DNA from 3 places in the Vibrio rubrogenes genome. Region 1 is predicted to be linked to each of the others. Evidence: predicted binding sites of a transcription regulator. Region 1 holds the regulator's gene; each other region holds the start of a gene.
The links. The regulator CRP, encoded in region 1, controls carbon source genes, mostly activating them, when cyclic AMP is high. The targets are predictions, from matches to a motif close to TGTGANNNNNNTCACA.

Region 1 (11,286 bases):
GCTGGGGGGCGGGTTCCCGATCGGTGCGATGTTAACGACGACGGCAATTGCATCTCACTTTAAGGTTGGGGTGCATGGCTCGACGTATGGTGGCAATCCACTTGCCTGTGCGGTTGCTGAAGCGGTGGTCAATATAACCTCTCAACCTCAGGTGCTTGAAGGCGTTAAAGAAAAAGAGCTGCTGTTCCGGGATGGATTAGAACGGATTAATGCCAAATACCCGATATTCAGTGAGATTCGTGGCAAAGGTTTATTGCTCGGTGCGGTACTGACTGAAGCTTGGCACGGAAGAGCGCGTGACATACTACAGGCAGCCGGTAAAGCGGGCGTGCTTGTTTTGGTCGCCGGGCCGAATGTGGTGCGCTTCACGCCGTCACTGGTGATTGAGGATATCGATATTCAGGAAGGCTTGTTACGACTGGAAAAAGCCATTGCATCATTAACTTAGTTTAAATTTTAGCTCAGGTTCGCAACGATCCTGAGCTATGCTTATAGTCAGACTGGTTTCATTTCGAACTCAGGTTTTCAGGGAGAGACATCCATGCTTGTGGTTCGTCCCATTACAATGACTGACTATAATGCGCTCTATCATTGTGCGATAGAATCTGGTTATGGCTTTACATCACTGCCTGTCAATGAGGCGCTGTTATCTCATCGTATTGAACATTCAGAAGCGAGTTTTGCCAAGGCAGATGTTCAGTCACCAACCGATGAGAGTTACCTGATGGTTGGGGTCGATAGCGAAAGCGGTCGGATTGCCGGTACGACAGCAATTGGAGCCTACGTCGGCTGGGATACACCGTCTTATTCTTATCATATCAGTACCATTCTTCATTCTTCCCGTCGCTTGGGCGTCAACAAAATCGTGAAATTATTGACGCTAGGTAATAACTATACCGGTTGTTCTGAGTTGTGTACGCTCTTTCTCTTACCCGAGTTTCGTGCCGGTCTGAATGGTCGTTTGATGTCTAAATGTCGCTTTTTGATGCTGGCGGAACACCGGGAGCGCTTTGCTCAGACCATTATTGCTGAAATGAGAGGCGTCTCTGATGAACAGGGAAACTCTCCGTTCTGGCAATGGTTGCAGGAACATTTTTTCTCCATCGATTTTTCTCTGGCGGATTATTTGACGGGGTCGGGCCATAAAGGGTTCATTGCTGAACTGATGCCCAAATTACCGATCTATATCAATCTGCTCAGCCCTGAAGCCCAAGCTGTGATCGGAAAGGTACATGACAAGACCAGACCTGCTTTAAAATTATTAGAAGAAGAAGGATTCACCTGTCGTAATTATGTCGATATTTTTGATGCAGGCCCGACGGTTGAATGTGATTTACGTCATATTGAGTCGGTCAGGCACTCTGTGTCAGCGACAGTTAAAGTGGCGCAACATCACAGCCAACAAAAAGTCATACTCAGTAATACTTCATTTGAATTTTTCCGGGCGACAATCGCCGAGGTCGATTTTCACCCGGAATCTGAGACTGTGATCGTGACGCCTGAAGTGGCTCAGGCTTTGTTGATTCAGTCTGGTGATCGGGTTCGTTTTCTGGTGATTCGTTAATCTCCGAAAGCCGGAAACAGGAATGCGATGACAGCCCAAGATGATTGATAAAGAAGGAGGCGCTATGACGCCGGACTCATTATTTGCCGCATTGTGGCAAGATTATACAACCAGGCTTTGCCCATCCGCACAGCTGATCCACAAACTTCTTCAGGAAGAGGAACCGCTCAACAATGATCATATTGCGTTGCGGACGTTTAATTTGTCACCAGTCAACCTTGACGTGATAGCCGCACCCTTTGTTCGGCTGGGATATGTGTCGAAAGGGCACTATCAGTTTGAACAAAAAAAGTTAGCTGCGCAGCACTTTGAACACCCGAATCCCAAGTTACCTAAAGTCTTCATCAGTGAGTTGGAAGTTGAACGCTGTTCTGAATCTTTGCAAAAGATCGTGAGAAGTCTGATCTCTCATGTCAGGTCCGACATGGTTGCTGATACTGACTTTCTTTATGGTGGGCGTTTATGGCCGATTTCACTCGAGCAATATTATCTGTTGGCGGAAGAGAGTGAGTATGCCGCTTGGGTTGCGGCACATGGCTACGGTGCGAACCATTTTACGGTGAGTGTCAATCAGTTGGCCCGTTTTAATCAGGTCGCGGATGTGAATGCTTATCTACTCCAACATGGCTTTGTGATCAATTCATCAGGTGGTGAAGTGAAGGGCTCACCGGCGTTATTTCTGGAACAGTCATCGATCATGGCTGATCGGGTTGCGGTTGAATTTGATGAAGCGGAGTTGTTGGTTCCCGGTGGTTTCTATGAATTTGCCAAACGTTATCCGATGGCGAATGGTATTTTATATCCCGGATTTGTCGAAGCTTCGGCTGACAAAATTTTTGAAAGTACCAATGATCAGTGATGTATCATGATCAATCGTCGCAAATAAAAGAGCCATCGCGAGGATGGCTCTTTTGTTGGTTCAAGCAAAAAAATTATCTTGTACCGTAAACAACAATTGTTTTTCCGTGGGCTGAAATAAGGTTCTGCTCTTCGAGCATTTTCAAAATGCGGCCAACGGTTTCACGAGAACAACCGACAATCTGGCCGATCTCCTGGCGGGTAATCTTGATTTGCATTCCGTCCGGGTGCGTCATTGCATCGGGTTGTTTTGCCAGATTTAACAGCGTCTGTGCAATACGACCTGTCACATCCAGAAAAGCCAGATCACCGACTTTCTGGCTAGTGACTTGAAGGCGGCTTGCCATCTGTCCTGCCAGACGCATCAAAATGTCTGGATTGACCTGAATTAACTGACGGAACTTTTTGAAGGAAATTTCTGCAACTTCGCAGGGAGATTTCGCTCTGACCCAAGCTGTTCGTTCTTGACCTTCTTCGAATAAACCAAGTTCACCGATGAAGTCACCCTGATTGAGGTAAGAAAGGATCATTTCTTTCCCTTCTTCGTCCTTGATCAGAACAGCAACAGATCCCTTCACGATGTAATAAAGCGTTTCCGCTTTTTCGCCTGCATGAATCAGCGTACTCTTTGAAGGGTATTTATGTATGTGACAATGTGAAAGAAACCACTCTAATGTTGGATCGGTTTGAGGTTTACCTAGAACCATAATATCTCTCTTCCTCTGCAGGGTAGCTTGCTGCTTTCCATGTTTTCGCGAAGCTTTTGAACTGAACATGTTCAAACTGAACATGTCTCGGAACTAAACACTTAGCATAAAAGCACTTGAGAAAGCCTGCAAGTTGTCTTCTGTTTCGGTATCAAATAGTATCCTTTTTCTTACATAATTTCTTGACTTTAATCGTGTCATGACCGTGATTTAGTACGCAAAAATGTGCGCATCGTCACGGTATAGGAACTAAAAGAGCCCGATTCGTGCCAGTGAATCGTAATTAGCCAATTTTTCCGGTTTCTATCAACTGCTGAAGAATAGGACGGACAATCAACTCCATGGCAAAACTCATTTTCCCACCGGGCACGACAATCGTGTTATGACATGACATAAATGAGCCATCAATCATTGCCAACAGGTAAGGGAAATCGACTTTTTTGATGCCTAGCAAGCGGATGACCACAAAACTTTCATCCAGACTCGGAATCCCTTTTGCACTCAGTGGATTGGATGTATCCACTGTCGGAACCCGCTGAAAGTTAATATGTGTCCGAGAAAATTGGGGCGTAATGTAATTTAAGTAATCATCCATGGAGCGAACGATCGAATCCATCACTGCTTCTCGGGAATGCCCTCTGTCCCGGGTGTCCCGGACATACTTTTGAATCCACTCCAGATTGACGATCGGCACCATGCCAATGAGAAAATCAACATGTTGGGAGACATTGGTTTCGCCATCGACCACCCCCCCATGAAGCCCTTCATAAAAAAGGACATTGGTATCATTGGGGAGATCTTGCCATGGCGTAAATGTTCCCGGCATCTGGTTATAGGGAACTGCTTCATCAAATGTATGCAGATAACGGCGAATTTTTCCCGTTCCGGTGCGGCCATATTCCCGGAAAAACTCTTCCAATGCCGGAAAATCGTTTGCTTGAGGACCGAAATAGCTGATATGGCGTCCTTGCTCTCTGGCCTTACGGATTTCGACATCCATCTCCGGTCTGGTGAAACGGTGAAAACTATCACCTTCAACCCAAGCCGGCTTGATTCGCATCATATTAAACATTTTGCGAAAAGCTTCGGAAGTCGTTGTTGTACCGGCACCCGAAGAGCCGGTTACTGCAATAATGGGATGTTTTGCTGACATGACATACCTTGTCTTATCATTCCTTGTCGTGCACTCAATGAACCGATCTCCCGAAGAAAACCGAGAAATCGATTTCACTATATCATGGAAATTGGTGCTGTCATCGGACAATTCATAAATTAACGATATCTGTTTTGTTGAATATCTACGGACTCGTGAAGTTCGGAATAGACGATCACCGCTTCTCCGGATTGAATCTGTTGTTTGACCTGAGCGACTTTCTCTTCAAGAGAAATTTCTTGCTCGCCGTAGTCGGTTCCTTCTCGGAGGATAAACTCCCTGATCAGATTATCGAGCGTATCCGGTTCGAGCGTTTGCCAAGGAATAATCATAATGATGACCTTCTATACGATCACTCTGGGATGAATGAATAGCGTGTATCTTAACGGATTTTACATGATGTTGCGCAATAATCATGATTTTACACGCAAATATAGATGATGCTTGAGGCGTGACTTTGGAAGAGTAGGAGAACACTCATCAGTTCGGTGAGCGTTCTCGGTAGTCGTTGGTGACGATACTGAGGGGATGGTATTCAATACTTAGGTGATTGTGCCCGATAATAGTGGGGCAGAGCTTCTTCCAACCAGAAGCGTGGTTTGGCAACGGTGCCACTCAGAAAGCCGACATGCCCACCATGTGTCATGAGTTGATAATCGATCATCTGGGGCAGCGGTGCCGTCGGAATAACTGCATCAGTCATAAAGGGATCGTCTTGTGCGTGTACAATGAGTGTCGGCAGACGAATTTGTCCCAGTTTAGAGATTGCCGAACAGCGTTGATAGTAGTCTTGGGCGTTTTCAAATCCATGCAGGGGGGCGGTGATCAAATCATCGAATTCTTGTAATGTTTTCAACTGTCGAATTAAGGACTGTGTGACTGGAATCGTTTGCCGGAGCGTCCCAAATTTACGATAAGCATTTTGCTTGAGTGAGTTGAGGAGGTAAGCCTGATAGATACGTGAGAAGCCGCGATTAATCCGGCTCGAACTGTCACTCAAATCGAAGGGGGCTGAGATAATGGAGGCACTATCGATAAGTGGCAGATCTGCAAACTCTGCCAAATAGTTTGCCAACATATTGCCACCGAGCGAGATACCGGCAGCCATCTTGTAATTGGACGGAAAACGTTGATGGATTTGTGTCAGAAAATAGCGTGGATCGCTGGTTTCTCCCGAATGGTAGGCACGGGCTTGTCGGTTTGGCTGGCCGTTACACCCACGAAAGTGCATCATGACAGATAACCAGCCTTGTTGCGCGAAAGCGTGCATCAAACCGTTGGCATAAGGGCTATGAAAGCTTCCCTCGAGACCATGGAAGAGAATAAATAAAGGTTTTGTCTGCACATCGGGTTGATTTGGGTCTTCACTCCAAGCCAGGCTCAAAATATCATCATCCGGTGTCGTCAGCGTTTCCCAATACGGTGAAAATAAAGGGGTGCGTCGAACCCATCTGGGCAGCAGTGTCTGAATGTGTGGCGCGGCACCACCTAAAGCCGGCTTGAATGTCAGCAACCTATTTGGGCTCACGTTTTGTATCGAACTGCTCACCGCGATTCTTTCCTCTATTTTTTGTACTTGGCATGTGTTGATGAAAATGATGCGGGTTTCGCAAAGATCTTGGCAAGATGATCAGCGGTCAGCGCTTTGCAGTAACGCTGGGTCATTAATTGTGTGTCGCCGGGCTGCAACTTGAGCTGATTAATACAATCCACCAGATCGGATTGTTGCTGTTTTTCCAGTTGTAGCTCAAATTGAAGCGACTCACGATAGAGCGTATCCGGCAGATGTGCTTTGAGTTTTCTGCGTAACTCTCGATAGCTATTGAGCAATCCTTCAGTGGCACTGATACAAGTCATCACACGATGCCAGTCTTGTTGCCCGATGCTGAGCTGCTGTTCATCGAGCCATTTCAGAAGCAAAAGTAAATTGACGTTACCGTGGTAGTTGTTTTGGAGGCTGAGACAGGCTTCTTTGACTTCCCGGACACTGTAATATTGCAAACTAAATTGCCAAAGTCGTTCCAGTGTCAGGGAAATCGGTGTCTGAATCATAAAGTGTTGAACTCCTGTTCCATCTGTTCTAGGCGCTCTTGATGCTCCATCCATTGAGACTCAAGTTCCTCAAGGTCAGATTTACTTTGAGCCTGAAGCGCAAGCACCTGAGTAAGTTTAGCTTTATTCTCCGCATCATACAGGGATGAATCGCTTAATTGCTGCTCTGCATCGCTGAGCGTTGATTGTAATTTATCGATTTGCTGCTCTAATTGTGTCAGTTTCTTGCGAATTGGCGCAGTTTGCTGACGGAGTTCTGCTTCTTTACGTTTTTGTTCTTTTTTCGCCGCGGCACTGAATTGACTGTCTTTCGTTGTGGTTTGTTCTTTCTTGTCCTGCTTTTGTTGTTTTTGCTGCTCGGTGAGCCAACGGTAATAATCATTCAGATCGCCATCGAATGCGACCACTTTGGCATCATGAACCAGATAAAAATCATCGGTGGTGGCCCGAAGCAGATAGCGGTCATGGCTGACAATCACCATCGCCCCTTCGTAAGTCTGCAAGGCGAGTGTCAGTGCTTGACGCATATCGAGATCAAGGTGGTTGGTCGGTTCGTCCAGTAACAGGAGATTTGGTTTCTGCCAGACGATTAATGCCAAGACGAGTCGCGCTTTTTCGCCACCGGAGAAAGGCGCGACTTTTTCGAGTGCTTTATCACCTTGAAAACCGAAGCTACCGAGATAATCTCTTAGTTGTTGTTCGGTATGATTCGGTGCGATTTGCATTAAATGTTGTAACGGGGTTTCTTCCGGATGAAGCGTTTCCAACTGATGCTGGGCAAAATAACCGATTTTGACGCCTTGAGAATAGGTGAGCGCACCGCTTTGAGGTTGTAACTCCCCAGAGAGTAGTTTGATGAGCGTTGATTTCCCTGCCCCATTACGACCCAGCAAACCGATCCGACTACCGGGTACCAGATTCAATTTGATCTGGTTGAGGATCGCGACGTGATCATATCCGGCAGCAACTTCATCCATCATCAGAATCGGGTTCGGCAGAGCCGTCGGCTCTCTGAATTCAAAACTAAACGGATTATCCAGTTGCGCGGGCAGCACCTTTTCCATCCGTTCCAGTGCTTTAATCCGACTCTGTGCCTGACGAGCTTTGGACGCCTTGTAACGAAAACGGTCAATATAGCTTTGCATGTGAGAAATTTGCTTTTGCTGTTTCTGATACATCGCCTGCTGAAGAACCAGTTTTTCGGCTCTCTGATTTTCGAATGATGAATAATTACCGGTGTACTCGTTGAGTTGCTGATTCTCGATATGGATAATCCGGCCGACAATCGGATCAAGAAAATCCCGGTCATGTGAAATTAGGATCAGTGTGCCGGGATAATTCTGTAGCCAGCGTTCCAGCCACATAACTGCATCTAGATCCAAGTGGTTGGTTGGTTCATCGAGTAACAGGAGGTCTGAGCGACAGAGCAATGCCTGAGCCAGATTCAGGCGCATCCGCCAGCCACCGGAAAATTGTGTCAAATGCCATTGCATCTGTTCTTGACTGAACCCCAGACCGTCCAGTAATTCAGACGCACGGGCCCGGATACTGTAACCACCGATCGTCTCAATATGACCGTGCAGTTCTGCGACCCGTGTCCCTTCTTCACGTTGCTCAGCTTGCTGCAACTGTTTTTCCAGTAAGCGGTATTCCCGATCACCATCGATGACATATTCAATGGCACTACGCTCGAGCGCCGGTGTCTCTTGCGCGACCCAGGCTAATTCCCACTGGGCTGGCATATTGAATGAACCGGCATCAACGCTGAGTTCATCCTTGAGCAGTGCAAATAGGCTTGACTTACCACAGCCGTTTTTACCGACCAGACCTACTTTGTCTCCCGGATGAATTGTTGCAGATGTTTGTTCTAACAGCGGTTTTCCGCCGCGCAATAACTGAATATCAGAAAAGGTAATCATAAAAAGGTATCTGGTTGAAAACAAACTGCCCGAAATAGTAGGTGGATTGATGACAAATGTCGATGATTAGCGGAGCGCGATGGTTGGATCTTGCGGTGGTTCGGTCTCATTGATAATTTGTGTTGGTGTTAGCGACGTCTCGCTCGTCTATGATTTGAGATGATCTGTTCCGGAAGTGAAAATAATTATTACAGAAATCTCAGGGAAGATTGGTACGGACTGATTACAATACGTTATGATTCAGTTAAATAGACAGAGGAGTGAAGTTAGTCATGGCTGATACGGTTTCGTGTACCACCGAATGCCCCAAAGTGTTGGTGATCTTTGCTCATCCGGAGCCACAGAGCTCCGTTGTGAATCAGATATTAATTGAAGCGATCAAGCCGCTTGAAAATGTCACCATCCATGATCTTTATGCAACCTATCCTGACTTTTTTATTGATGTCGATGCTGAACAAAGTCTGTTGATGGCGCATGATGTGATTGTTTTTCAACATCCTCTTTATATGTATTCTTGTCCCGCATTGCTAAAAGAATGGTTGGATCGGGTCTTATGCAAAGACTTTGCATTTGGCTCTCAATGTGCACTGGCAGGTAAAATCTGGCGCAGTGTGATTACCACCGGGGGCAAGAAAACGGCTTTTGGTCATAAGGGGTATAACAAATATCCGTTGGACGAGATTCTACAACCGTTTGAACTGGTTGCCTCTCTTTGCCGCATGACATGGTGTAATCCATTGATCCTATACTGGTCTCGTAATGTCACTGAAACTGAAAGATATCAACATGCCGAGTCTTATCGTCAGTGGCTGAGTGCGCCCGAGATGATAGATACTCACGGTTCAGAGGAGCAATAAATGGCAGCATTGACGAATGATTTTTTACAAAGTAGTGCTGTATTTCTGACAGCGGCAGCCATTGCTGTGCCTGTGGCCCAGCGTGCCGGGCTTGGTTCGGTGTTGGGATATCTGTTAGCCGGGGGAGCGATTGGTCCTTGGGGACTGGGATTAATTAGTGATGTTGACGCGATTCTGCATTTTGCAGAATTCGGTGTGGTTTTATTGCTGTTTGTGATCGGGCTTGAACTGAATCCGCGCAAGCTTTGGCAAATGAAATCACCGATTCTCGGGCTTGGCGGTGCTCAGGTTGTGGTGACCAGTGCCGTGTTAGCCAGCCTCATCCATTTTTTTGTCAACAGTTGGCAGGTTAGTTTGGTGATGGGGATGGGATTAGCGCTTTCTTCTACAGCAATTGCTTTGCGGGTGATTGAAGAGCAAGAACTGGAGCGCAGTGAAACCGGGCAGTCAGGCTTTGCGGTATTGTTATTTCAGGATATTGCCGTGATCCCCATGTTGGCGTTGTTACCTGTATTAGCCGGGAATTCTGCCGGGGATTGGATTGATGCACTGTGGATGCTCTGTGGCATTGTCGGATTGCTGGTCGGCGGTCATTTTCTATTAAGCCCGTTGTTTCGCTATATCGTGATGAGCGGTGTCCGGGAGTTGTTCACTGTTGCGGCATTATTGTTGGTCATTAGTATTGCGTTGCTGATGCAATTTTTAGGGCTGTCCATGGCGTTGGGGACGTTCCTTGCCGGGGTGTTGTTGGCAGAAAGTGAATTTCGCCATGAGCTGGAAGTGTCTATTGAGCCGTTTAAAGGGCTATTGCTCGGGCTCTTCTTTATTGCGATCGGTATGGCCGTTGATTTAGGACTATTGTTCAACAATCCATTACAGATTCTCGCGGCGGTAACTGTACTGGTGGCAATTAAAGGTGGGATTCTCTACTTACTGGCCCGATTGTTCGGAACTCGCGCGAAAGCGCGTAGCAGTATGGCCGCCATTCTGAGTCAGGGAGGCGAGTTTGCTTTTGTCATCTTTACCGCTGCGCAGTCCGAAGGTTTACTGCAAGCAGAGCAAACGTCATTTTTGCTGGTGGTCGTCAGTTTATCGATGGTCACTACGCCACTGTTGCTCAGTATTCAGAAACGTTGGTTTGCCCGAGAGTTCAACTCGGCAGATGATTTAGCGGTTGATGTCGAAAATAATGACCCGAGAGTGATTATTGCCGGGTTTGGGCGGTTTGGGCAGATCGTGGGTCGTTTGATGTTTGCCAATAAAATCAAAGTTACTATTCTTGAAAGTGATGCGAGTCAGATCAAATTACTGCGTAAGTATGGTTATCAGGTTTTTTATGGGGATGCGACCAATCTGGAGTTACTCCGCTCAGCGGGTGCAGAAGATGCGGAAGCGATTGTGGTATGTACCGATGATCCGGATGAAGTGATGGCGATTGTTGCGTTATGTCAGCATCATTTCCCGAAATTGAAAATTTTAGCGCGGGCGCGCAGTCGGGTTGAAGCTTATCAACTGCTTAATCATGGTGTACCGCACTTCTCGCGAGAAACATTCTTGGGAGCGCTGGATTTAGGGAGACAAACATTGGTTGAATTAGGGATGCATCCCTATCAGGCAAAACGAGCTGAATCACATTTTTGTCGTTTAGATAATGCGATGCTGGAAGAGCTGTTGCCGATGCATAATGAAGGCAAGCAACTCTCGTTGCGTGCCAAAGAGACTCGGCAAGAACTGGAAGAAATATTTGGGCGCGAGATGGAGAAAGACCATCAGGCTCGAGACTTTTGGGAAAGAGATCAGGATTAATTTGTGCAAATTAAGAAACGTTTTATAGCCGGAGCCTGTTGTCCGCAGTGTCACACTGCCGATTCACTTTGCTGGTGGGAAGTGAATCATGTTGAGCATGTCGAATGCGTGGAATGTGATTATACCGAACAGCGAACACCACGTTCCGTTGAGCAAAGTACACATGCGGAAGAAGCGATGATTGGTATTTTTAAACCGGACTAATTGAGGTTTACGAGAGACTTCTTCATAATATCGCTCAGTTCTCCAAGGATTTCGAATCACTTGGACATGCAATACGGTCACAATCGGTGACAAAATACACTCGATGCCTTGGAGCGTTTATGAAAATTGAAAAGAATGTTGTGGTGAGTTTAGCGTACCAACTCAA
Region 2 (11,286 bases), on a different contig from region 1:
ACTCCATAATTTATCCGTTCGCCATGGCACGTTAACTGAAGAAGAACAATTTATCCTCAATTCACACACCGTACAGACTTTAATGCTACTGGAACGATTGCCCTATCCGGAACATCTGAAAAATATTCCGAAAATCGCAGCATGTCACCATGAACGTATAGACGGTCATGGATTCCCCAGAGGATTAAAAGGCGAAGAATTCTCGCTTCAAGCCAGAATGATCGCGGTGGCTGACGTCTTTGAATCACTCACGTTCCGGGAGCGACCGGATCAAAAAGTAAATATGCTGCCAGAAGTCATTGAACGGATGACTGATATGGCCGTCAACGGCCACCTGGATCCCCGTCTCTATTTACTATTTCTGGAAAATAAACTGTATCAGCGTTATGCCGATACATTTATGGAAGAAAAACCGATAACGCAGGTTGACCCGGCTACCCACATCAAACGCGTCAAACAATATCTCAAGACAATGACCCATCAGATATGATCACCAAATCAGAAAGCGAAATCAGCCGGACACTCTTACATCAAATAAGTTGATCAAATCGACACTTTTAGTTGATGTAAATCAAATTGTCAGAGAGAATAGAGGCCGGTTTTTTGCTCTTTTATGATGGGTGTCATGGATATTGATAACACCTATTATAGCTATAGAAAGAGCCAATTTTCTATTTTGGTATTGTGCTGTTACCGTTGGCACACGCTAAATACCTCGTTTTTAAGGGAAAGATGATGGTAATACCTGAAAACAGCAGCATCGTGATTTTTGGTGCTTCCGGCGATCTCACTTACCGCAAACTTATTCCTGCCTTGTATCATCTATATGCAAACAATCAACTGCCCAAATCATTTGCAATTTTAGGTGTAAGTCGGACGGAATATAGTGATGATTCCTACCGGGAAAGATTGAAGACAACCCTGCAAGAGTTGGAAAAGACAGAACCTGAAACGCTCGAAGATTTTTCTCAGCACCTTCACTACCAAGCGATTGATACTGCCAACGTCGAAGACTACAAGAAGTTGTCTGAACGGCTGGACATGTTGGCTGAACAATATCATTTTGAACAACGCAACACTTTATTCTATCTGGCGACACCACCTAGCCTGTATGGCGTGATCCCCGGCTGTCTGGCCGCGCATGGGTTAAACGATGAGAACCAAGGCTGGAAACGTCTGATTATTGAGAAACCATTTGGTTATGACCTCAAGTCAGCACAAGAACTGGATATCGAAATCCACCGCCATTTCAAAGAGCATCAAATTTACCGTATCGACCATTATTTGGGTAAAGAAACTGTGCAAAACCTACTGGTTTTCCGCTTTGCAAACGGTATGTTTGAGCCACTCTGGAATCGCAACTTCATCGACTATGTCGAAATCACCGGTGCTGAGTTTCTGGGTGTAGAAGAGCGTGGTGGCTACTACGACAACTCCGGAGCAGTGCGAGATATGTTCCAGAACCATTTGCTGCAAGTGCTGGCAATGGTCACCATGGAGCCACCGGCCGCGATTAATGCCGACTCAATCCGCAATGAAGTCAACAAAGCCCTGCAAAGCCTACAACCGCTCAGCGATAAAGATCTCCAGCAAAACTTAGTCCTCGGACAATACACAGAGTCTGAAGTCCGGGGTAAATTCTTGCCGGGCTATCGGGATGAGCATGGGGTCGCTGAAGACTCTCGCACCGAAACCTATGTCGCGCTAAAAATGTTTATCAACAACTGGCGTTGGAATGGCGTGCCCTTTTATGTCCGTAGTGGTAAAAGACTACCGACCCGCGTGACCGAAGTTGTGATTCACTTTAAACGTACCCCGCACCCGGTATTTGCTCAGAACGCACCTGAAAATAAACTCGTGATTAGAATTCAGCCCGACGAAGGTATTTTGATGTGCTTCGGTCTGAAAGAGCCGGGCGCCGGTTTCCGCGCCAAAGAAGCATCGATGGACTTCCACTATACCTCTCTGGAAGAAACTAAAATGCTCACGGCCTACGAGCGGTTATTGCTCGATGCCTTAAATGGCGACGCTACACTATTTGCCCGCACAGATGCGGTTGAGGCTTGTTGGAAATTTGTTCAGCCTATTCTGGACTACAAACAAGACCCGACCTCTTTATATGGATACGCCTGTGGGACATGGGGCCCTAAAGAATCGGACGAACTGCTGCAAAGAGATGGCAGAGAGTGGCGATTCCCCTGTAAAAATTTAACCAATACGGATTATTGCGAATTATGATTAACCATAAAATTTTTCAAACTGCCAATGATGTCGTGCATTCACTTGCCGACGACTTAAAAACTTATAGTGAACAGGGACGCCCTGTTCATATCTCTCTGTCCGGTGGTAGCACGCCCAAAATGTTGTTCAAGCTGCTGGCTTCTGCCCCCTATGCGACATCAATCCAGTGGCATAACCTCCATTTTTGGTGGGGTGATGAGCGCTGTGTTGCGCCGGATGATGCAGAAAGCAACTACGGTGAAGCAAACGCACTGTTATTTAGTCAGATTCAAATCCCGGCAGAGAATATCCACCGGATTTTAGGCGAGAAAGACCCGGCAGCAGAAGTTGAACGCTTCGCCCAAGAAATGCTGGACCAAGTCCCGGCTCAAAACGGCATCCCTGTCTTTGACTGGATTCTGTTAGGCGTCGGTGGCGACGGTCATACAGCGTCACTGTTCCCAGGCGCAACCAATTATCAAGAACCGGCATTAGCTATTGTTGCGTCTCACCCTGAATCAGGCCAATTACGTGTTTCCAAAAGTGCCAGAGTTCTTCAGGCTGCCAAGCGAATCAGTTACTTGGTTCTGGGCGCAGGGAAAGCAGACATTGTCCATGAAATTCACACCACTGCTGCAGATGCATTACCTTATCCTGCGGCTAAAGTTCAGTCGTCTCAGGGAGAGACTGAGTGGTATTTAGATAAAGATGCAGCAGCAAAGATTGCGTGAGGAGATAAATTCAATGAAAGGCGATATAGGTGTTATTGGTCTTGCGGTGATGGGACAAAACCTGATTCTTAACATGAACGACCATGGTTTTACAGTCGTTGCACACAACCGCACCACATCCAAAGTTGATGAATTCTTAGCCGGCCCCGCCAAAGACACCAATATTATCGGGGCTTATTCTTTGGAAGAATTGGTTGAAAAATTAGAGAAACCACGCAAAGTCATGCTGATGGTTCGCGCCGGTTCAGTCGTTGATGCGTTTATCGATCAGTTGGCTCCGCTACTCGACGAGGGTGATATTATTATCGATGGTGGGAATACCAACTATCCGGATACCAACCGTCGCGTTGCTGCTCTGAAAGAAAAAGGCATTCACTTCATCGGTACCGGAGTATCCGGTGGTGAAGAAGGTGCGCGCTTCGGGCCATCGATTATGCCGGGTGGTTCGCCACAAGCATGGCCGGCGGTCAAACCCATCTTTCAGGCGATTTCAGCCAAAACCGATGCCGGTGAGCCTTGCTGTGACTGGGTCGGTAACGACGGTGCCGGCCATTTCGTCAAAATGGTACACAACGGTATCGAATATGGTGACATGCAGCTGATTACTGAAGCGTATCAATTCATGAAAGATGGCCTTGGCCTGAGCCATGAAGAGATGCAACAAACCTTCAGCGACTGGAATAAAACCGAGCTGAACAGTTACCTCATCGAAATCACCGCTGATATTCTTGGTTATAAAGATGAAGACGGCAGCCCGCTGGTTGAGAAGATTCTTGATACGGCAGGCCAGAAAGGCACCGGTAAATGGACTGGTATCAATGCCTTGGATCTTGGCATCCCACTGACTTTGATCAGTGAATCTGTATTTGCACGTTGCCTGTCAGCACTCAAAGAGCAACGCGTTGCGGCTGAAGCACAATTTGGCAAGGCTATCGAGAAAGTGAGCGGTGATAAGCAAGAATGGCTGGATGCGCTGCGTCAGGCACTGCTGGCTTCAAAAATCATCTCTTACGCACAAGGCTTTATGCTGATGCGTGAAGCATCCGATGAGAATGGCTGGGAACTGAACTACGGTAACGTAGCACTGATGTGGCGTGGTGGCTGTATCATTCGTTCAGCCTTCCTCGGCAATATCCGCGATGCGTATGATGCCAACCCTGAGCTTGCATTCTTAGGGTCAGACCCTTACTTTAAAGGCATTCTGGATAACTGTCTTGCGGCATGGCGTAAGGTTGCTGCCAAATCTCTGGAAGCCGGTATCCCAATGCCTTGTACCACATCGGCTCTGACATTCCTTGACGGCTATACCACAGCACGTCTCCCTGCAAACCTGCTTCAGGCTCAGCGCGACTACTTTGGTGCGCATACCTATGAGCGGGTTGACCGTCCGCGTGGTGAGTTCTTCCACACCAACTGGACAGGTACAGGCGGTGATACAGCTTCAACCACCTACGATGTCTGAGGCTCACAAATTAACAAACAAATCGTTCGATTATTAATAGATTTGTGATTATAATTTGACCTTTCTTTCGATGCTGCTTAATATTAAGCAGCATCTTTTTTACCCATCGTAACCATAGATCATAACCATAGAGAGTGGAAAAATGTTTAGCAAACATTATGTCTTTGTACCTGCGGAACTCGAAATCGAAACGTTTCGCTCACCAGAAAAAGCAGAAACCACAGCAACAGAGAGAGAAGAACTGGTGCGTCAGGCTCAGGAACTTGGTATGCAAGAATCCGCCATGACTGACTATAAAAAATGCGCCTGAGTACATATTCTTCCACATATGTATCAGACACATTTTCACTGACCTAACACGTTACGGATGCTCGTGTTAGGCGTTATTCAATTCAGTTTATCCATTCAATGAATTAGTTCGAGAGTTCGAGCGATTTTCCCTTGCGTATCACCACACAAGATGTCTGCTTCTGTTTGCCATAGCCAATGATTTGCGTGAGAACCGCTTTTCCGACCGGAATATAAGCAGCCGCAACCACATCAGACTGATCGTCAACATGTGGGTCATGAATAAAGAAGAAGTGTTCGCTCATGCCACTGAGTAAAATCCAGTGCGGTTCTTTGTTACCCGTAAATCGATAAGTGCTGATCAGCAATAACACACTCGCACCCTGTTCCAGCCAGTGCTCAAACTGAGCCTGTGTGGGCGGCATATCCGTCACCGTGACATTCTCATACGTTGCCAGCTGCTGACAAAAATCCTGATGGACTAATTCAATCACTGACTTTTTATTCGGATCCCGCACCCCATCAATAAATGGTACCGTTGAAGAACGGCTCCACAACTCAACATCAAATCCGCGCCGGGCCGCGGCCAGCGCCAGACCGTGTCCGCTACAGCCGCCATGTCCGGATGTCATGTAGATCGTGGTTGCTTCCCGCCATAGTTGCAGCTCATGGGTACGGGTCAGCTCTGTTTGCGGTTCAAAGCGTACAAAACTCATCAACAGGCAAGCTGCACCACAGGTAAATGGAGTGGTCTGGACATAAAGTGGCACGGGCACTTCCAAACGAGGCTCATGCGGATCAAGCCGTTTTTGCATCCGAATCCCGTCACACTGGTCATCGTAATAGTGCATCAATATTTTAAGCCGTTTATAGCCTAATTTTTCATATAATTTTAACGCTGCCCTATTGTCATCCCGGACTTCTAGCCGTAATGTACAAGCACCTTGATCAAGAGCGGCACGCTCACATTGCTCCATCAGTTGTTGGGCAATGCCTCGTCCTCTGAAGTCAGGGTTTACGGCAATCGAATACAACCTTGATAGCTGTGTACCTTGGTGAAACAGAAGTAAAGCATAGCCAGCCAATTGTGTGTCGGATTCGGCCACAAACATGGCCGCATGCGCCGATTTCAGAAACCGCCGCATTTGACGTGGTGAAATTTTGTCTCCGGTGAAAAGCTGTTGCTCTAGTGCATTTAGCGCAGAAAGATCAGTGTGGTTCGCATGACGAATGTCCATACGATGCCTCAAAAGGTTAGAAGATTGCGATGCAATATTATGTCGATACGTCAATCTCCACAAGAGACTTATCTCCACAAAGACTGTGTATCATGCAACCGGAATTATAAGACATGGCAAATCTTTTCATTGTGACCGATCATACCGATGACTGGCACCAATATTTCCCTTCCGATCAGGTCATCAGCGTTCAAAGTTACCTGAATACCAACTGGAAACCGACGCATAAATCAATTCAAGTCGTCAATTTATGCCGTAGTTACGACTATATGAGTAGTGGTTATTACTGCTCACTGATGGCAGAAGCAAGAGGACACCGGGTGATTCCCCGGGTCATGGCGATCAATGATATCCATCAGCCGTTTCTGCACTCTTCAAACCTGCTCAAGCTGAACAAGCTCTATCCGTCAGAGCATGAACTAGCGTGCAAAATTTACTTTGGCCGCACCCCGCAAAAAGGGCTGGAAAAGCTGGCACGTCATTTGTTCGAACAATTCATGATTCCGGTGATTCATCTTGAACTGTCAAGACATAACCAACAGTGGCATATCAAATCGATTCAGCCATTCCCGTTTCAGGATCTGACTGACCCGGAGCAGGACTTCTTTATTGAATCGCTGGAAAAGTTTTCCCAGAAAGTCTGGAAAAATCCGAAGCAGAATAAAGCGTCCCGCTATGATCTTGCGATGTTGGTCGATCCGGATGAAAAAATGCCCCCGTCAGATAAAGCAGCTCTGAAACGTTTTCAGAAAGCAGCGCAACGCTTAGGCATGAATCTCGAAACGATTACCGCGGAGCATCTGTCTCGTTTGGGTGAGTTTGACGGACTCTTTATCCGTGCCACCACCAATATCAGTAACGAGACCTACCGTTTTGCGAAAACGGCCGAGAAAATGGGGCTGGTGGTAATGGATGATTCTGAATCCATTATGAAATGTACCAATAAAGTCTTTCTGACCGAGTTACTGAAACGCAATCACATTCCCGCCCCCAAAAGTGTGATTGTGCAAAGTTTTGACCCGGACTGGCAAGAAAAGCTGCTCTCTGAGCTGTCATTTCCGATGGTGCTCAAAATTCCTGACGGTGCCTTCTCACGCGGGGTGATTAAAGTGACTGATATTGACTCACTCAATCAAGAAGCAGCTTTGCTATTCGAGAAAAGTGCACTGATTCTGGCTCAGGCATTTATGCCGACAGACTTTGACTGGCGGATCGGCATTCTCAACCGACAGGCAATCTTCTCGTGTAAATACATGATGAGCCGTGGTCACTGGCAGATTTACCATCACCATAACAATGGCAGAACCACCTCCGGCAGTTTTGAAACACTGGATCTCAAGCAAGTGCCTAAAAATGTTATCGACACGGCACTGAAAGCCGCCAATTTAATTGGTAATGGCTTATACGGCGTTGATTTAAAAGAGATCAATGGGCAGGTTTATGTGATTGAAGTCAACGATAATCCAAGTATCGATCATCATGTGGAAGATGCATTCTTAGGGGATCTACTCTACGACCGGATTATGACCGAGTTTCTACGCCGCATTCAGATGCGAGGATTCTGACCTTCCCTATTTCCATGTCGTTGTTTTTAGCACGCCTGACATCACCAATTGCCACCGCGCTCTGCGGTGGCTGATCCCATCCGATGGCACAAGCTTTGTTGCATATAAAAATGTGATTCATCTCGATTTATTGATGCTATTTATGCGACTCATATCTCAAGTTCATTGAAATGTATTTTTAGTTTCATATTAAAAAGTAAAACTAAACCGTGAAATAGTTAGTAATTTTAGTAGTGAGTTATCAATTTTGATGAGTTGATTATTCACGAACTAAATCTCATATAATCATGGAAAAACAACGTCAAGTGGGTCAGAAATGAAAGTCAAAAGCTCGTTATCATGTCTTTCGATTGCCATCGGAAGCATCCTCTCGTTATCGGCACATGCCGATATTTTGCTGTCACAATATGTGGAAGGCTCGGGATTCAATAAAGCCATCGAAATTGCCAATACCAGCGATCAATCCAGCTCTCTGGACGGTTATACGTTGGCGAAGTCAATCAACGGTAATGGCGAATGGGGCAATAAACTCCCGCTCGACGGGCGGAGTATTCCAGCCCATGGCGTACTCGTCATTGCCAATAGTCAGGCCAACAGTGATATTCTGGCGGTCAGTCAAGAGACCAATACAACGGTCCTGAATTTTAACGGCAATGATCCGATTGCCCTACTCCGCAACGGTTCAGTGCACGATGTGATCGGCACGATGGGTGGCAGCTATTTTGCCAAAGACGTCACATTGATGCGTCAATCCAATGCGTTAACCCCTTCACCAACCTATGTTGAATCGCAATGGACTTCTGCCGCAAACGACAATATCGACGGACTCGGCACCATCGACATCGGTAGCTCAGGCTCAACCTTTACCTGTGAGGGGGAATCCTTTATCTCAATTCAAGAGATTCAGGGAGAAGGTAGCCGCTCGCCGCTGCTCAGTAGCTCAGATAACACCACCGATCAGGAATATACTGTGAAAGGCGTCGTCAGTGCCGTGACCACTGGGCTCACCAAAGGGTTCTATCTGCAGGCACTGCAAGATGACTACAATAGCAATACCTCTGAAGGGCTGTTTATTTACACCGGCCAGTCTGCTGCCGATCTCAAACCCGGCGATGTAGTCTGCGCCAAAGGGAAAGTCAAAGAGTATTATGATCTGACTGAACTCTCAGCGGACAACCATCAATGGGTCAAACAGGGAGAGCAACAACCGCCACAGGCCACGGATATTGTCCTGACCGAGGGCGATGACAATTTTGCCCAAACGCTGGAACGCTATGAAGGCATGTTAGTCAATCTCCCAGCCAAACTCGACATGCGTGTTACCCGCACATTCAGTTACGACTATGATGCCAGACGCAACAATATGGTGCTTGCCCAGGGACGTTTGAATGTCCAACCCAACCAAAATTTTGCGGCCGGTTCCGAGCAAGCCAAACAGCAAAGCAAAGAGAATGCACAGCATCGTCTGTTTGTTGAATCAGATCAGGTTGCCGATGATGGTCAAATTCCTTACTACCCTCAGTTTGGCCGCAGCGACATCGATCAAGACGGCTCTACCGAAGACTATATCCGCGTCAATGACACCCTCAGCGGTGCTCAAGGTGTGATCACTTACAGTTATGATGAATATCGCCTGATCATGACCAATACCCTGACTCAGGATAACTTCGTTCACAATTCTCCGCGCGGCTCTTCTCCACAACTCAAAGACGGCGGTGATCTGCGTATTGCTACGTTCAATGTACTCAATTACTTCAATTCTCCTTTTGGCGGTGATGCCAACCCTTATGGCAGTAACCGTGGGGCAGAAACTGCCACGGAATTTGAAATTCAGCAACAGAAAATCGTCCGCGCTATCTTGCAACTCGATGCGGATATTGTCGGTCTGATGGAAATTGAAAATAACGGTTTCGGCGACGGTGGCGCGATTCATCAGTTAGTCGAGCAGCTCAATCAACAGATCAGCAAACCGGAAAACCGCTATCAGTATGTGGCCATCGATACCAATCAGGACGGCACCATCGATTCACGGGATTCCATCGGTACCGATGCGATTACCACCGGGCTCATCTATCGTAACCAGCGTGTCTCGCTGACCACACCACGGATTATCCACATGCCTTCGCAACAAGCACCGGCTGTGTATGATAAAGACGGCAATCTGATCGAAGATGGTAAGAACTATCAGCGTGATTCTCTCGCCCCGACGTTTAAAATCCAGAGTAGCAAAGGTGTCGCACAAGAACTCACCGTTGCCGTCAACCACTTTAAATCTAAAGGCTCAACCTGTTGGGAAGATGCCGCAGCGGTTGAGAATGGCGGACAAGACCAGCAAGACCCGGATTTCCAAGGCTCATGTGAGAACTTCCGCGTGGCGGCTGCCGTTGCGCTCGGAGAAGCACTGAAACAAATTGGCGGTCATCAAGTCATTCTCGGAGACCTCAACGCGTACGGTAAGGAAGATCCATTACTGGTTTTGACCGATTACACCCCGGCGAAATACGGCAAAACCATTCATGCCGCCAGAAATACCTTCATCAACGGCAAACCGCAGTTTGGCGATCAAGGTGCTGACATCACGCAGGGTTATGGTTACATCAGTGCGGTCAGTATGATTCATCCTGACAACTGGAGTTACTCATACAATGATGAAGTGGGTTCTTTAGACCATATTCTGATTAGCCCGAGTCTGAAAATGCATGTCATTGACGCAACCGACTGGCATATCAATGCGGCGGAGTCTTCTCTGTTTGACTACAGTAACAAATATAAGGGTGATCTGCCTAAATACCGCGACCAATACCGCGCATCAGACCATGATCCTGCGATTCTGGAGCTGAAAATGGGCGGTTCAGTCAGCGGCGTACTTTTGGTGTCCTTATTCGGGGTGCTGGCAATCCGACGTTACGTCTAATCAACTCCTTCTTCAATCAGGGGACACTCGTCCCCTGTCATTGCAGTTAAGCTGGCATTCGCTTGAGATGATGATCCAAACAATCATTCGGTTTAATATCCCTTACTTTGAATCTCGTTTCTATTACGACATCAAAACACTATTTATGTTCGGTTAACGGCATACTGAAACATCTATACCGTTATTTTATCTATTTCCTTCGATGATTTATGATTTTTAGCCACACTAATACTCATAGCCATTATATAGATTTGTATATTAAATATTTATATTTAGCGTAATAAAATCTAATTTAACGTATACATAAATAATCATCACTAAATATCATCATGAAACGTTATTTTGAGAGGAGATCCATGTAATTAACGTTCTTAAAGGTACAGGAATATATTTTCTGCTCGGATAATAAATACAAAAATTGTCGACAGGATATTTATAATTAGGTAATAATCTGATTAAACTACCTTCTGAAATATTATTCAACACTAAATTTTCGTAAACAAAAGCAATCCCTAAGCTCGATTCAGCCGCCTGGATCATTGATGTATCCGAGTCAAGTACCAGATCCCCATCAACGGATACTTCAACTAGTTTTCCATGCAAATCAATAAACTCCCACCGATATATTTGTCCACTAGGAAAACAACGATTAATACATCTAAAATTAACCAGATCCATTGGTGATGAAGGAACGCCAAACTCATCAATAAACGCCGGACTTGCTACAGGTATTAAAGCCGGTTTTTCGCCTATTGGAATTGCAATCATATCTTTAGGAACATCTGATCTATAGCGTATTCCCGCATCAAATCCAGAGTCGATTATATTTATCATTCTGTCAGTTGTAAACAGTTCTAAGACAATATCG
Region 3 (11,286 bases), on a different contig from region 1:
CTTTACTGTGTTGAATGATGAACACGGTAAACCATGGTTACAGTTGAGTGGTAAAGCCGAAGAATTTGCTCAGTCATTTGGCGTGAACGCCATTCATCTTTCGATATCCGATGAGCGACGCTACGCTGTTGCCTCTGTGATTCTTGAAAACTCAGGCCATTAATTGTTGCGCTGCTTCAGCAACTTTGGCCATCTCATCCTGCAACTCAAATAGTTCAGGCTCCAGGTCTTTGATGGCCGAGCCTGAGCGCAATGACTGTTCCAGCGTGGCGCAGATTTTTCTTAATCTGGGAACACCGCTATAGGAACAGCTGCCATGTAGCTTATGGATATGATGCAGTAATGTTTCCTGATCGGATTCGCCATTCAACGACAATTCAATGGTCTGATGGATTTCAGGGATAGAGTCAACCAACATCGTTAGCATATCTTTGGCTAAATCTTCTTTATTCGCCGCCTGTTTTAAGGCCATATTCCAGTCGATCACTAAGGGTTGCGATGACGTTGGTTGTGCCACATCAGTCGATTGTGGACGCACGACTGTTGAAGCATCTTGTTGCGACCGTTGTGGCTGAGGATTCCAGTGAACCAAAACCTGTTGCAGCACATGTTCTTCTATCGGTTTCGTCAGGTAATCATCCATCCCTTCACTGAGCAGACGATCCCGTTCGCCGACCATGGCATGAGCCGTCACGGCAATCACTGGGGTGGTGGTATTGAGCGGTAATTGTTTGATTTCCTGACAGGCGGTGACCCCATCCATTTTAGGCATCTGAATATCCATGAAGATAATATCAAACTTCTGACGAGTCGCGATTTCAACCGCTTCTTCTCCGTTGGTACAGCTAATTACTGTATCAACCCTTTCCTGTAAAAGTGCAGTGATTAACTTCAGATTCGCGGGGTTGTCATCGACGGCCATGACCGTTAACGGCATCTTCTCTATTGAAGCAGAATGCGTAATTTCTTCGCGGAAAGAAGACAGGTCAGGATGAATATCCAGCATGATTTGTAGCAGTTTTTTACGTGCGAGTGGTTTTGTGAGGCACTTGATCGGATAGTGCGTCATCAGATGATCAGCCAGTGCCAATTCGGTACTCGGAATTCCGACCAACACATGTTCTGAACAGGCTACTGCTTTTTTGACCAGAGCTTCAGCTTCTTCAGAGACCAGTTTTTGGACAGGGGAGAAGTTGAGGATGACGTAGTCGGATTGCGGTGGGTTGTCCGGTAATACAGACATATAGTTGACGCGTAAGCCCGATTGCGTCAGCGTTTGCTGCAAAATAGAAGCAGACTGCATATGGGATTCGATCAGCAGAACTTCTTTCCCCGCCAATTGTTTTTGGGTGTACCACTCACCCATCATAATATCGGTCGGATGGAGGCGAATGGTGAACCAAAATGTCGAACCGCGGTGCAAACGGCTGGTCAGACTGATCTCGCCCCCCATCTGACTGACCAGTTTTTGGGTGATCACCAATCCAAGTCCCGTTCCGCCATAGCGACGTGAAATACTGGCATCGGCCTGACTAAATGCTTGGAATAACTGGGCTTGTTGTCGTTCGGAAATACCAATTCCCGTATCCCGGACCATAAACTGAAGTTCAACCAAATCATCCCGGACCGAGCGAAGTTCGACACTGATATCAATATTGCCTCGCTCGGTAAACTTAATGGAGTTGCCGACAAGGTTGGTGATAACTTGCTGGATCCTGAGAGGATCCCCGACCAGACCGACCGGAATTTTCGGATCAACTTTGAGATTGATTTCCAGCCCTTTCTCATGTGCGCTGGTGGCCAGCAGATCGACCACTTCTTCGAGATTCTCTTGCAATTCAAACGGTACATTTTCGAGAGCCAGTTTGCCGGCTTCCAGTTTAGAGAAGTCCAATATGTCATTAATAATCGTCAAGAGGTTATTCGCTGAACGTTCAATGGTTTGCAGGTAATCTTTCTGGCTATTGGTGAGCTGCGTTTTCAGTATTTGTCGGGTGAAGCCAATTACACCATTCAATGGTGTTCTTAATTCGTGAGACATATTGGCCAAAAACTCTGATTTTACGCGGGCGGCTTCCTGAGCCCGTTTTTTGGCGATATCCAGTTCAACGTTTTGGATCTCAAGCTGTTCGAGTGTCTCTCTTAGATCGGAGGTCGCTTGATCAATGCTATGTTGCATCTCGACATGGTACTCCGACAGAGAAACCGCCATTGCATTGATGCCTTTTTTCAGTTCATCCAGTTCACCATGCATTTCTCCCTCAATACGCACATCCAGATGCCCGCGTCGGATCCGATCCAACATATTTTTCATATGGGTAATCGGTCGGGTTACATCATGAAGTAAACGGAATGCAAAAGCCCCTGAAAGTGCCAAGCCGAGAATCAACACTAAAATCGCGGAAAAAATTTCCTGATACTGTTGGAGCCTCAGCGATGACAGGTCAAGCTCAATGACAATGTAGCCAAGGACCGGCAAGGTCTCGGCATTTGCTCTGCCGTCAATCAACCGACTTTCCGCCAGAATCGGGGTGCGAAGAATTAAAGTATTGTTATCCTTCATTTCTGAGCTGCCCAAAATCGGAATGGGTTTGTTTTTCGGATAAGTCAGTGATTCGAAATTGGGGTGGAAATTAGACGTGACGAATAGTTCATGGTGCTTGTCGAAAACAGCGATACTCCGGACAAACTGAGAATTCTTACGGTGGGCATAACTGATAATTCGTCTGACCGACTCCCGGCTATGTTTCTCCAACCCTTCTTCACTGGCAATCGCCAGCGGTTCGATAATATTTGAGCCGGCATTAATAACCTGAGACTCAAGATCGTGATAACGATTATAAGAAAAAAAAGCACTTAACAGCAGGCCGATGATCAGTGTCGGTGCTAGAGTGAGTGTGATGACGCGAGTGCGCAAGCCATATTTGGTGGTCATTAGTCTCTAATTATCATAATGAAGATCAGAAATAACGCATCGAGTCATGCACTTTTCTGCTTTCGGTTGAGATTTTCTTCCGTCATGGAGATGCTTTATCTGAGCTGCTAGCTTAATCAAGTCATCGACAATTCACAATTTATTCTTGATAAGAATAGTGATGATTTCACGAAAATTTATGCCGTTTTATTGCCCGCTTTTTTCTCAGCGGATTATTTGCTAAACATCGTGATGTGGATATGGGAAAATAGCGGAAATTTGCAACCCTCTACTGTTACATCGACCGCTTAAACAGGCTGGCGTAACAAAGAATTCGGCAACATCACAAGCGGTAACGTATTCATATGGCTCGTTTTTTCCAACCTAAAAAACAATCTACGATCAATAAAAAGCACCAATTGGTTCAGGTGGCACGCATGGATCACCATGGCGAGGGTATTGCTTATCTGGAAGGGAAACCGGTTTTTATCGAAGGTGCTTTGCCGACAGAGCAGGTCCTGATTCAACTGACAGAGAATAAAAGTAAGTATGCCCGGGCGAAGTTGATCCAAGTGCAACAGGAGAGTGTAGAACGAACTCAACCGTTCTGCCCGCATTATCATCGTTGTGGCGGGTGCAATCTACAACACCTTAGTCATCGGGAGCAGTTGAGATACAAGCAAGAGTCGCTCGCACAACTGCTTAATAAATTTGCCGGGTTATCTGTGCCACTCTCGCCAGTTATTTCTGATGTGGATTCGGGGTATCGGCGTCGGGCGCGTTTCAGCTTGAAGTGGGACAGCCAATCGAAGCGTCTGGCGTTCGGTTTTCGTCAGAAAAATAGTAACAATATTGTCGATATTGAGCATTGTGCGGTATTGGCACCCACTTTAGAGGCTCTGATTCCTCAACTCAGAGGGTTATTTGAGTCGATGTCGCAGCCAGAAAAGCTCGGACATCTGGAGTTGATCGCTGCTGATAACGGAACTGTTATGCTGCTGCGTACTATCGGTCCGCTGAATGCGTCGGATCAGACTGATATGGTTACTTTCGCGCAGCAACAGCATGTTTCACTCTATATGATGGCCGGGGCCGGGCAGCCGCATTTACAGGATGGTCATGAACCGGTTTATCGCGATACAGGGATTGAAATTGCTTTTCAGCCCCACCATTTCATACAGATAAATCGACACATTAATCAGAAAATGGTTGAACAGGCGCTTTCTTGGCTGGCACTCAGTGAAGAAGATCGTGTGCTAGATTTATTTTGTGGTGTAGGTAATTTTAGTTTGCCAATTGCGCAGCAGGTGAAATCACTGGTCGGGGTTGAAGGGATTGAAGAAATGGTTGTGCAGGCGCGTAAGAATGCAGCGCACAACCAGATTCTCAATGCTGATTTTTATCAGGCGAATCTTGAGAAAACGTTGATCGGTATCGAGTGGGCACAGGCGAAATTTGATAAAGTATTACTCGACCCGGCCAGAGCCGGTGCGAAAGGCGTCATTGAGCTGCTGTCTGATTTCGGCGCTCAGCGCGTGGTTTATGTGTCCTGTGATCCGGCGACACTGGCCAGAGATAGTCAGCGTCTGTTACAGCAAGGATATCAGTTAGAGAAAGTGGGAATGCTGGATATGTTTCCTCACACCAGTCATCTGGAATCGATGGCTTTGTTTATCAGAATGTAACCTTGGTTGTGAAACTGTCAGGTGAGGTGAACTCATCAATAGCGAGAGGGTCGAAGTCAAATAGCCGACCTTCAATAAACGAACATAAGACTAGGACGAAATAGAGAATAATGGTTGCGGTAAGAAGCGCACATCTGAACCCAGACGAACAATTTGAACCCGAGAAGTGGATCGCCAGTATCGTGCGTGATCCCAAAATCGCGGAGCGACTAAAACAGGTTTATCGACAGATGGAAATTCTTGTTGTCGATCATCCGGCCGGGCCACTGTTGTTGTGGCGTGGTCGTGAGATGATCGAGATACTGGTAACGTTGTCGATGGATCAGGAGACTTTAGTCGCAGCATTATTGTTTCCGATTGTGTCTGGTGGATTGCTCGATGCTGAAATTTTACAAGAACGCTATGGCAAAGACATTATCAAGTTGATTGATGGTGTTGAGGAGATGGCGGCTATCGGGCAATTGAACGTCACGATGCAGGGCAGTGAAGCCTCAACACAAGTAGATAATGTGCGACGGATGCTACTGGCGATGGTTGATGATTTCCGTTGCGTGGTGATTAAGCTTGCCGAACGAATTTGTAATTTACGCGAAGTGAAAGATCAGCCGGATGAAATCAGACGTCAGGCGGCAAAAGAGTGTGCCAATATCTATGCGCCGTTAGCCAATCGTCTGGGAATCGGCCAGTTAAAATGGGAAATGGAAGACTACGCCTTCCGCTATCAGCAACCGGATACCTACAAACAGATTGCCAAGCAGTTATCTGAACGCCGTATTGTTCGTGAAAAATATATTCAGGATTTTGTTGAAGATCTGCGTGAAGAAATGCATCTGTCAAATATTCAGGCTGAAGTCAGCGGACGTCCGAAACATATCTATAGTATCTGGCGCAAGATGCAGAAAAAGAGTCTGGCATTCGATGAGTTATTCGATGTTCGGGCGGTGCGAATTATCGCGGAGAAACTTCAGGATTGTTATGCGGCACTTGGGGTGGTTCATACCAAGTATAAGCATTTACCCAGTGAGTTCGATGATTATGTCGCCAACCCGAAACCCAATGGATATCAGTCGATTCATACGGTGATTCTTGGCCCTGAAGGGAAAACCATTGAGATTCAGATTCGAACTCGCCAGATGCATGAAGAGTCAGAACTGGGTGTAGCGGCGCACTGGAAATATAAAGAAGGCAGTTCTGCCGGGCATCGCGGCTATGACGAGAAAATTACATGGTTACGCAAGCTGCTTGACTGGCAAGAAGAGATGTCTGATTCCGGTGAAATGCTGGATGAGTTGCGCAGTCAGGTATTTGATGACCGGGTTTATGCTTTTACACCCAAAGGTGATGTGGTTGATTTACCGATGGGGGCAACGCCGTTGGATTTCGCTTACCATATTCATTCCGAAGTCGGGCATCGCTGCATTGGTGCGAAGGTCGCAGGACGAATTGTGCCGTTTACTCATAAACTGACGATGGGGGATCAGGTTGAGATTATCACCGCCAAAGAGCCGAACCCATCACGAGACTGGCTCAACCCTGCATTGGGGTTTGTCCATTCCGGACGAGCCCGGGCGAAGATTAATGCGTGGTTCAGAAAGCAAAGCCGGGAAAAGAACTTAGAGGCAGGGCGGGAAATTCTGGAAACCGAACTGGCAAAAATTGGTGCGACACTCAAAGATGCCAGTGAATATGCGCTGAAACGATTTAATGTCAACTCACCAGATGAATTATATGTCGGAATCGGCAGCGGTGATTTACGGATCAACCAAATTGTTAATCATATCAATGCATTAGTTAACAAACCGACCGCGGAAGAAGAAGATCAGCTGGTCCTTGAAAAGTTACAAGAGAAAGAGCAGAAGACCACTACGCCGGCACCGAGTAAAGATGCCGTTGTGGTTGAAGGGGTTGATAATTTAATGACCCATTTGGCGCGTTGCTGTCGCCCGATTCCCGGTGATGAGATTAAAGGCTACATTACTCAGGGACGGGGGATTTCGGTCCACCGGAGTGACTGTGAACAGCTGGAAGAGTTGATTCATCATGCTCCGGAGCGGATTATCGATACCGTTTGGGGACGCGGACTACTTGGTTCTTACGTTTTGACCGTGCGGGTCGAAGCGATGGAGCGGGGCGGATTGTTAAAGGATATTACGACGTTGCTGGCGAATGAGAAAATCAAAGTGGCCAGTATGAAAAGTCGAACTGATCATAAACGCCAACTGATCTATATGGATTTTGATTTGGAACTGACAAGTGTTGAAGTGCTCACTCGAGTATGTAAACGCATTGAGCAGACGAAAGATGTCCTGTCAGTCAAACGACTGGGATAACGAGTATTGCCTCATGCCAGTTGAATCGTTGCAGAAAGCGGGGATGACTCCTCGCTTTCTCTTTGGAGCGGAAAGAAGGTTATGTCTCATCCAATTGAACAGTTAAAGCAGATCATGGCACAACTCAGAGATCCTGAGTCCGGATGTCCATGGGATCAAAAGCAGACATTTGACAGCATCGTGCCTCATACAGTTGAAGAGACTTATGAAGTGATCGATGCCATTCATGCGCAAGACTGGGAAAATCTGCAAGAAGAATTAGGTGATTTTGTTTTCCAAGCCATTTTTTACAGTCAGTTGGCTCAGGAACAAGGGTTATTTGATTTTGATGATGTGATTCGCAGTGTCAATGAAAAATTGATCCGTCGCCATCCGCATGTTTTTACTGATCAGGTTTTTGACAGTGAAGCGGCCATTCGGGCCAATTGGGAAAAAATCAAATCAGAAGAAAAATCCAGTGCAGGTCGTGAAGAGCAAAGCATTTTGGATGGCGTACCCAAGTCGCTTCCTGCATTGAGCCGAGCCTATAAATTACAAGCCAAGTGTGCCAAGCATGGGTTTGACTGGGATACTTTGACACCCGTTGTTGATAAAGTTCGTGAAGAGCTGGATGAAGTCATCGAAGCGGTGCATGACACTCCGCCCGATCCGGCTGCAATCGAAGATGAGTTGGGCGATCTGCTGTTTGCCGTGGTGAACCTGACGCGCCATTTGAAATTTCATCCGGAGTCTGCTCTTACGCGAGCAAATCAGAAATTTTCCCGACGTTTTCAAGGGGTCGAAGCACTGGCGAATCAGGCAGGTAAATCACTCGATGACTATACACTCAGTGAATTAGATCGCTTTTGGGAACAGGTCAAGCACCAAGAGAAAAATCAGGGGACAGACTGAACTCTGGCTTTGGATGAAAGTCCTTATAATGTAGCCCAACCAGAATGAGCTACAATTGTGCGGATTGGATTTGATTTGAAGCAAAAAAGAAAAAGTGAGAGTGTGATAAGTTTCACGTTGTGGCGTTAATGGGGTTCTGGTATATTTACATCCCGTCCAGAAGAAATCCATTTCCCTCATTCAACCAATTTCAGGTTAAACATGACGACAAAGTATATTTTTGTGACTGGCGGGGTCGTATCCTCTCTAGGTAAAGGCATTGCAGCAGCATCTCTTGCAGCGATTTTAGAAGCACGTGGTCTGAAAGTGACCCTCATGAAGCTCGATCCGTACATTAATGTGGATCCGGGTACGATGAGTCCGACTCAGCACGGTGAAGTATTCGTCACTGAAGATGGTGCGGAAACTGATCTGGATTTGGGGCATTACGAGCGCTTTATCCGGACCAAAATGACCAAACGGAACAATTTTACCGCAGGTCGTGTGTATGCGGATGTTTTACGGAAAGAACGTCGTGGTGACTACCTCGGTGCAACCATTCAGGTCATTCCTCACATTACCAATTCAATTAAAGATCGTGTGATTGCCGGTGCGGAAGGCCATGAAGTCGCAATCGTTGAAATTGGTGGTACGGTTGGTGATATCGAGTCTCTACCGTTTATCGAAGCGATTCGCCAGCTTGCTGTAGACATTGGTCGTGAAAATGCAATGTTTATGCATTTAACTTTAGTCCCTTATCTGGCGGCTGCCGGAGAAGTGAAGACTAAACCCACTCAGCATTCCGTGAAAGAGTTGCTCTCTATCGGTATTCAGCCAGATATTTTGATCTGTCGTTCTGATCGCATTATTCCTGCCAATGAGCGGAAAAAAATAGCGCTGTTCTGCAATGTGGCAGAAAAAGCCGTTATTTCAATGAAAGATGTTGATTCCATCTATAAAATTCCTCAGCTGATTAAGTCGCAGGGACTGGACGATTTAGTTTGCTCTCGCTTCGGTATTCAAGCACCGGAAGCGGACTTGTCTGAATGGGAACAGGTTATTTATGAAGAAGCCAACCCAACCGGTGAAGTCGTCATTGGTATGGTTGGTAAATATATTGAGTTGCCTGATGCATATAAATCGGTCAACGAAGCTTTAAAACATGCGGGCCTGAAAAACCGTCTGAGTGTTCAGATCAAGTATATTGATTCTCAGGATCTGGAGAATAAAGGGGTTGAGCTGCTGGACGGACTGGACGCAATTCTGGTGCCGGGCGGATTTGGTGATCGCGGTATCGAAGGTAAGATCTTAGCCGCTCAATATGCGCGTGAAAATAAGATTCCTTATCTGGGAATTTGTCTGGGAATGCAGGTTGCATTAATTGAATATGCGCGTCATGTTGCGGGTATGGAAGGGGCGCATTCAACCGAGTTTAATCGCGCAACTCAATATCCCGTTGTCGGTTTGATTACCGAGTGGATCGATTCTGAAGGTCAAGTTGAAGAACGTTCCGAGAAATCAGATTTGGGTGGAACGATGCGTTTAGGTGCGCAGTTGTGCCATCTTGAAGAAGGCAGTAAAGTTCATGCATTATATGGCAGTAAAACCATTTATGAACGTCACCGCCATCGTTATGAAGTGAATAACGTGCTTCGTCCTCAAATTGAAGCTGCGGGACTCAAAGTTTCTGGTTTATCTGCGGATAAAAAACTGGTTGAGGTGATTGAGAATCCGGATCACCCATGGTTTGTGGCTTCTCAGTACCACCCTGAGTTTACTTCAACACCTCGCGATGGACACCCTCTGTTTACTGGGTTTGTTAAAGCCGCTGGTGAGTACCAGCGTCGCACTATTGAGAAATAAAAGGACACGGGTAACGGTAGGGAATACGGTTACCCCATAGGTTTGACATTTAAATTCAAAGAGAGGAAACATTAATGTCTAAGATCGTTAAAATTCTAGGTCGTGAAATCATCGACTCTCGCGGAAACCCAACTGTAGAAGCTGAAGTCCACCTAGAAGGCGGTTTCGTAGGTATGGCTGCTGCACCATCAGGTGCATCTACTGGCTCTCGTGAAGCGCTTGAGCTCCGTGATGGCGACAAGTCTCGTTTCCTGGGTAAAGGGGTTCTGAAAGCTGTTGAAGCAGTAAATGGCCCGATTGCTGAAGCGTTGATTGGTAAAGATGCAAAAGATCAAGCTGCTATCGATCAGGTCATGATTGATTTGGACGGTACCGAAAACAAATCTAAGTTTGGTGCAAATGCGATTCTGGCTGTTTCTTTGGCAAACGCAAAAGCTGCAGCTGCAGCAAAAGGCATGCCTCTGTACGAGCACATCGCTGAACTAAACGGCACTCCTGGCGTATTCTCTATGCCATTGCCAATGATGAACATCATCAATGGTGGTGAACATGCAGATAACAACGTTGATATTCAAGAATTTATGATTCAACCTGTTGGTGCCAGCACACTGAAAGAAGCACTGCGTATCGGTGCAGAAGTTTTCCATAACCTGGCGAAAGTTCTGAAAGCAAAAGGTTTGAATACTGCCGTTGGTGACGAAGGTGGTTTTGCGCCTAACCTTGAATCAAACGCAGCAGCACTGGCAGCGATCAAAGAAGCGGTTGAGCAAGCTGGCTACGTTCTGGGTAAAGACGTGACTCTGGCTATGGACTGTGCTGCTTCTGAGTTCTACAACAAAGAGCAAGGCATCTACGACCTGAAAGGCGAAGGTAAAACTTTCTCTTCTGAAGAGTTCTCTAAGTACCTGGAAAGTCTGGTTGCACAATACCCTATCGTTTCTATCGAAGACGGTTTGGATGAGTCTGACTGGGACGGCTTCAAGTTCCAAACTGAACTGCTGGGCGACAAAATCCAGTTGGTTGGTGACGACCTGTTCGTAACGAACACTAAGATCCTGAAAGAAGGTATCGAGAAAGGTGTAGCTAACTCTATCCTGATCAAGTTCAACCAGATTGGTTCTCTGACTGAAACACTGGCTGCAATCAAGATGGCAAAAGACGCTGGTTACACTGCAGTTATCTCTCACCGTAGTGGTGAAACTGAAGATGCGACAATTGCTGATCTGGCTGTTGGTACTGCTGCAGGTCAAATCAAAACTGGTTCTATGAGCCGTTCTGATCGCGTTGCGAAATATAACCAACTGATCCGTATCGAAGAAGCGCTGGGTGAACGTGCGCCTTTCAACGGTCTGAAAGAAGTGAAAGGTCAAGCTTAATCACAGCTTTATCATGAATTGAAAAACGCCTCTTCTGAGGCGTTTTTTTTGTCTTGATGATTGTTGATTTGTTTGAGGGGGGGATTGCGACTATAAAATCGCTTTGATTGCTGCGATTCTGCGTTTGTCTAATTCATCACGAATCTCGGCGCCCTTCAATCCTGTGGCAATGATCGCTTGAACATCAATCGTGAGGGCAGCCTGATAGGCTGATTCAAATTGCGCTTTTTGTGGATAGGGAATGTCTT

Region 2: AC55NX_RS15855 (ExeM/NucH family extracellular endonuclease) is a predicted target of CRP. The motif match lies at 7,648-7,663, and genes of this name have one in related genera.
Region 3: pyrG (CTP synthase) is a predicted target of CRP. The motif match lies at 7,922-7,937, and genes of this name have one in related genera.

What each region holds. Positions count from the first base shown of each region.
Region 1 is NZ_JCARSY010000007.1:113,349-124,634, reverse strand. Features, by position in the region: gene AC55NX_RS07595 (aspartate aminotransferase family protein) at 1-448, shown strand, start outside; gene astA (arginine N-succinyltransferase) at 542-1,564, shown strand; gene AC55NX_RS07585 (DUF1338 domain-containing protein) at 1,629-2,423, shown strand; gene crp (cAMP-activated global transcriptional regulator CRP) at 2,497-3,129, opposite strand; gene AC55NX_RS07575 (phosphoribulokinase) at 3,413-4,282, opposite strand; gene AC55NX_RS07570 (YheU family protein) at 4,402-4,614, opposite strand; gene AC55NX_RS07565 (hydrolase) at 4,818-5,795, opposite strand; gene AC55NX_RS07560 (TIGR02444 family protein) at 5,846-6,334, opposite strand; gene AC55NX_RS07555 (ABC transporter ATP-binding protein) at 6,331-8,253, opposite strand; gene kefG (glutathione-regulated potassium-efflux system ancillary protein KefG) at 8,526-9,110, shown strand; gene kefB (glutathione-regulated potassium-efflux system protein KefB) at 9,111-10,916, shown strand; gene AC55NX_RS07540 (YheV family putative zinc ribbon protein) at 10,920-11,120, shown strand; gene slyD (peptidylprolyl isomerase) at 11,240-11,286, shown strand, end outside.
Region 2 is NZ_JCARSY010000027.1:1,372-12,657, reverse strand. Features, by position in the region: gene AC55NX_RS15890 (HD domain-containing phosphohydrolase) at 1-490, shown strand, start outside; gene zwf (glucose-6-phosphate dehydrogenase) at 736-2,238, shown strand; gene pgl (6-phosphogluconolactonase) at 2,235-2,951, shown strand; gene gnd (decarboxylating NADP(+)-dependent phosphogluconate dehydrogenase) at 2,965-4,413, shown strand; gene AC55NX_RS15870 (hypothetical protein) at 4,556-4,723, shown strand; gene rimI (ribosomal protein S18-alanine N-acetyltransferase) at 4,827-5,939, opposite strand; gene AC55NX_RS15860 (RimK family ATP-grasp domain-containing protein) at 6,053-7,504, shown strand; gene AC55NX_RS15855 (ExeM/NucH family extracellular endonuclease) at 7,821-10,418, shown strand; gene AC55NX_RS15850 (LysR substrate-binding domain-containing protein) at 10,746-11,286, opposite strand, start outside.
Region 3 is NZ_JCARSY010000003.1:41,237-52,522, forward strand. Features, by position in the region: gene acpS (holo-ACP synthase) at 1-163, shown strand, start outside; gene barA (two-component sensor histidine kinase BarA) at 152-2,935, opposite strand; gene rlmD (23S rRNA (uracil(1939)-C(5))-methyltransferase RlmD) at 3,280-4,599, shown strand; gene relA (GTP diphosphokinase) at 4,710-6,929, shown strand; gene mazG (nucleoside triphosphate pyrophosphohydrolase) at 7,011-7,820, shown strand; gene pyrG (CTP synthase) at 8,022-9,662, shown strand; gene eno (phosphopyruvate hydratase) at 9,737-11,038, shown strand; partial or broken gene AC55NX_RS03605 (multifunctional CCA addition/repair protein) at 11,129-11,286, opposite strand, start outside.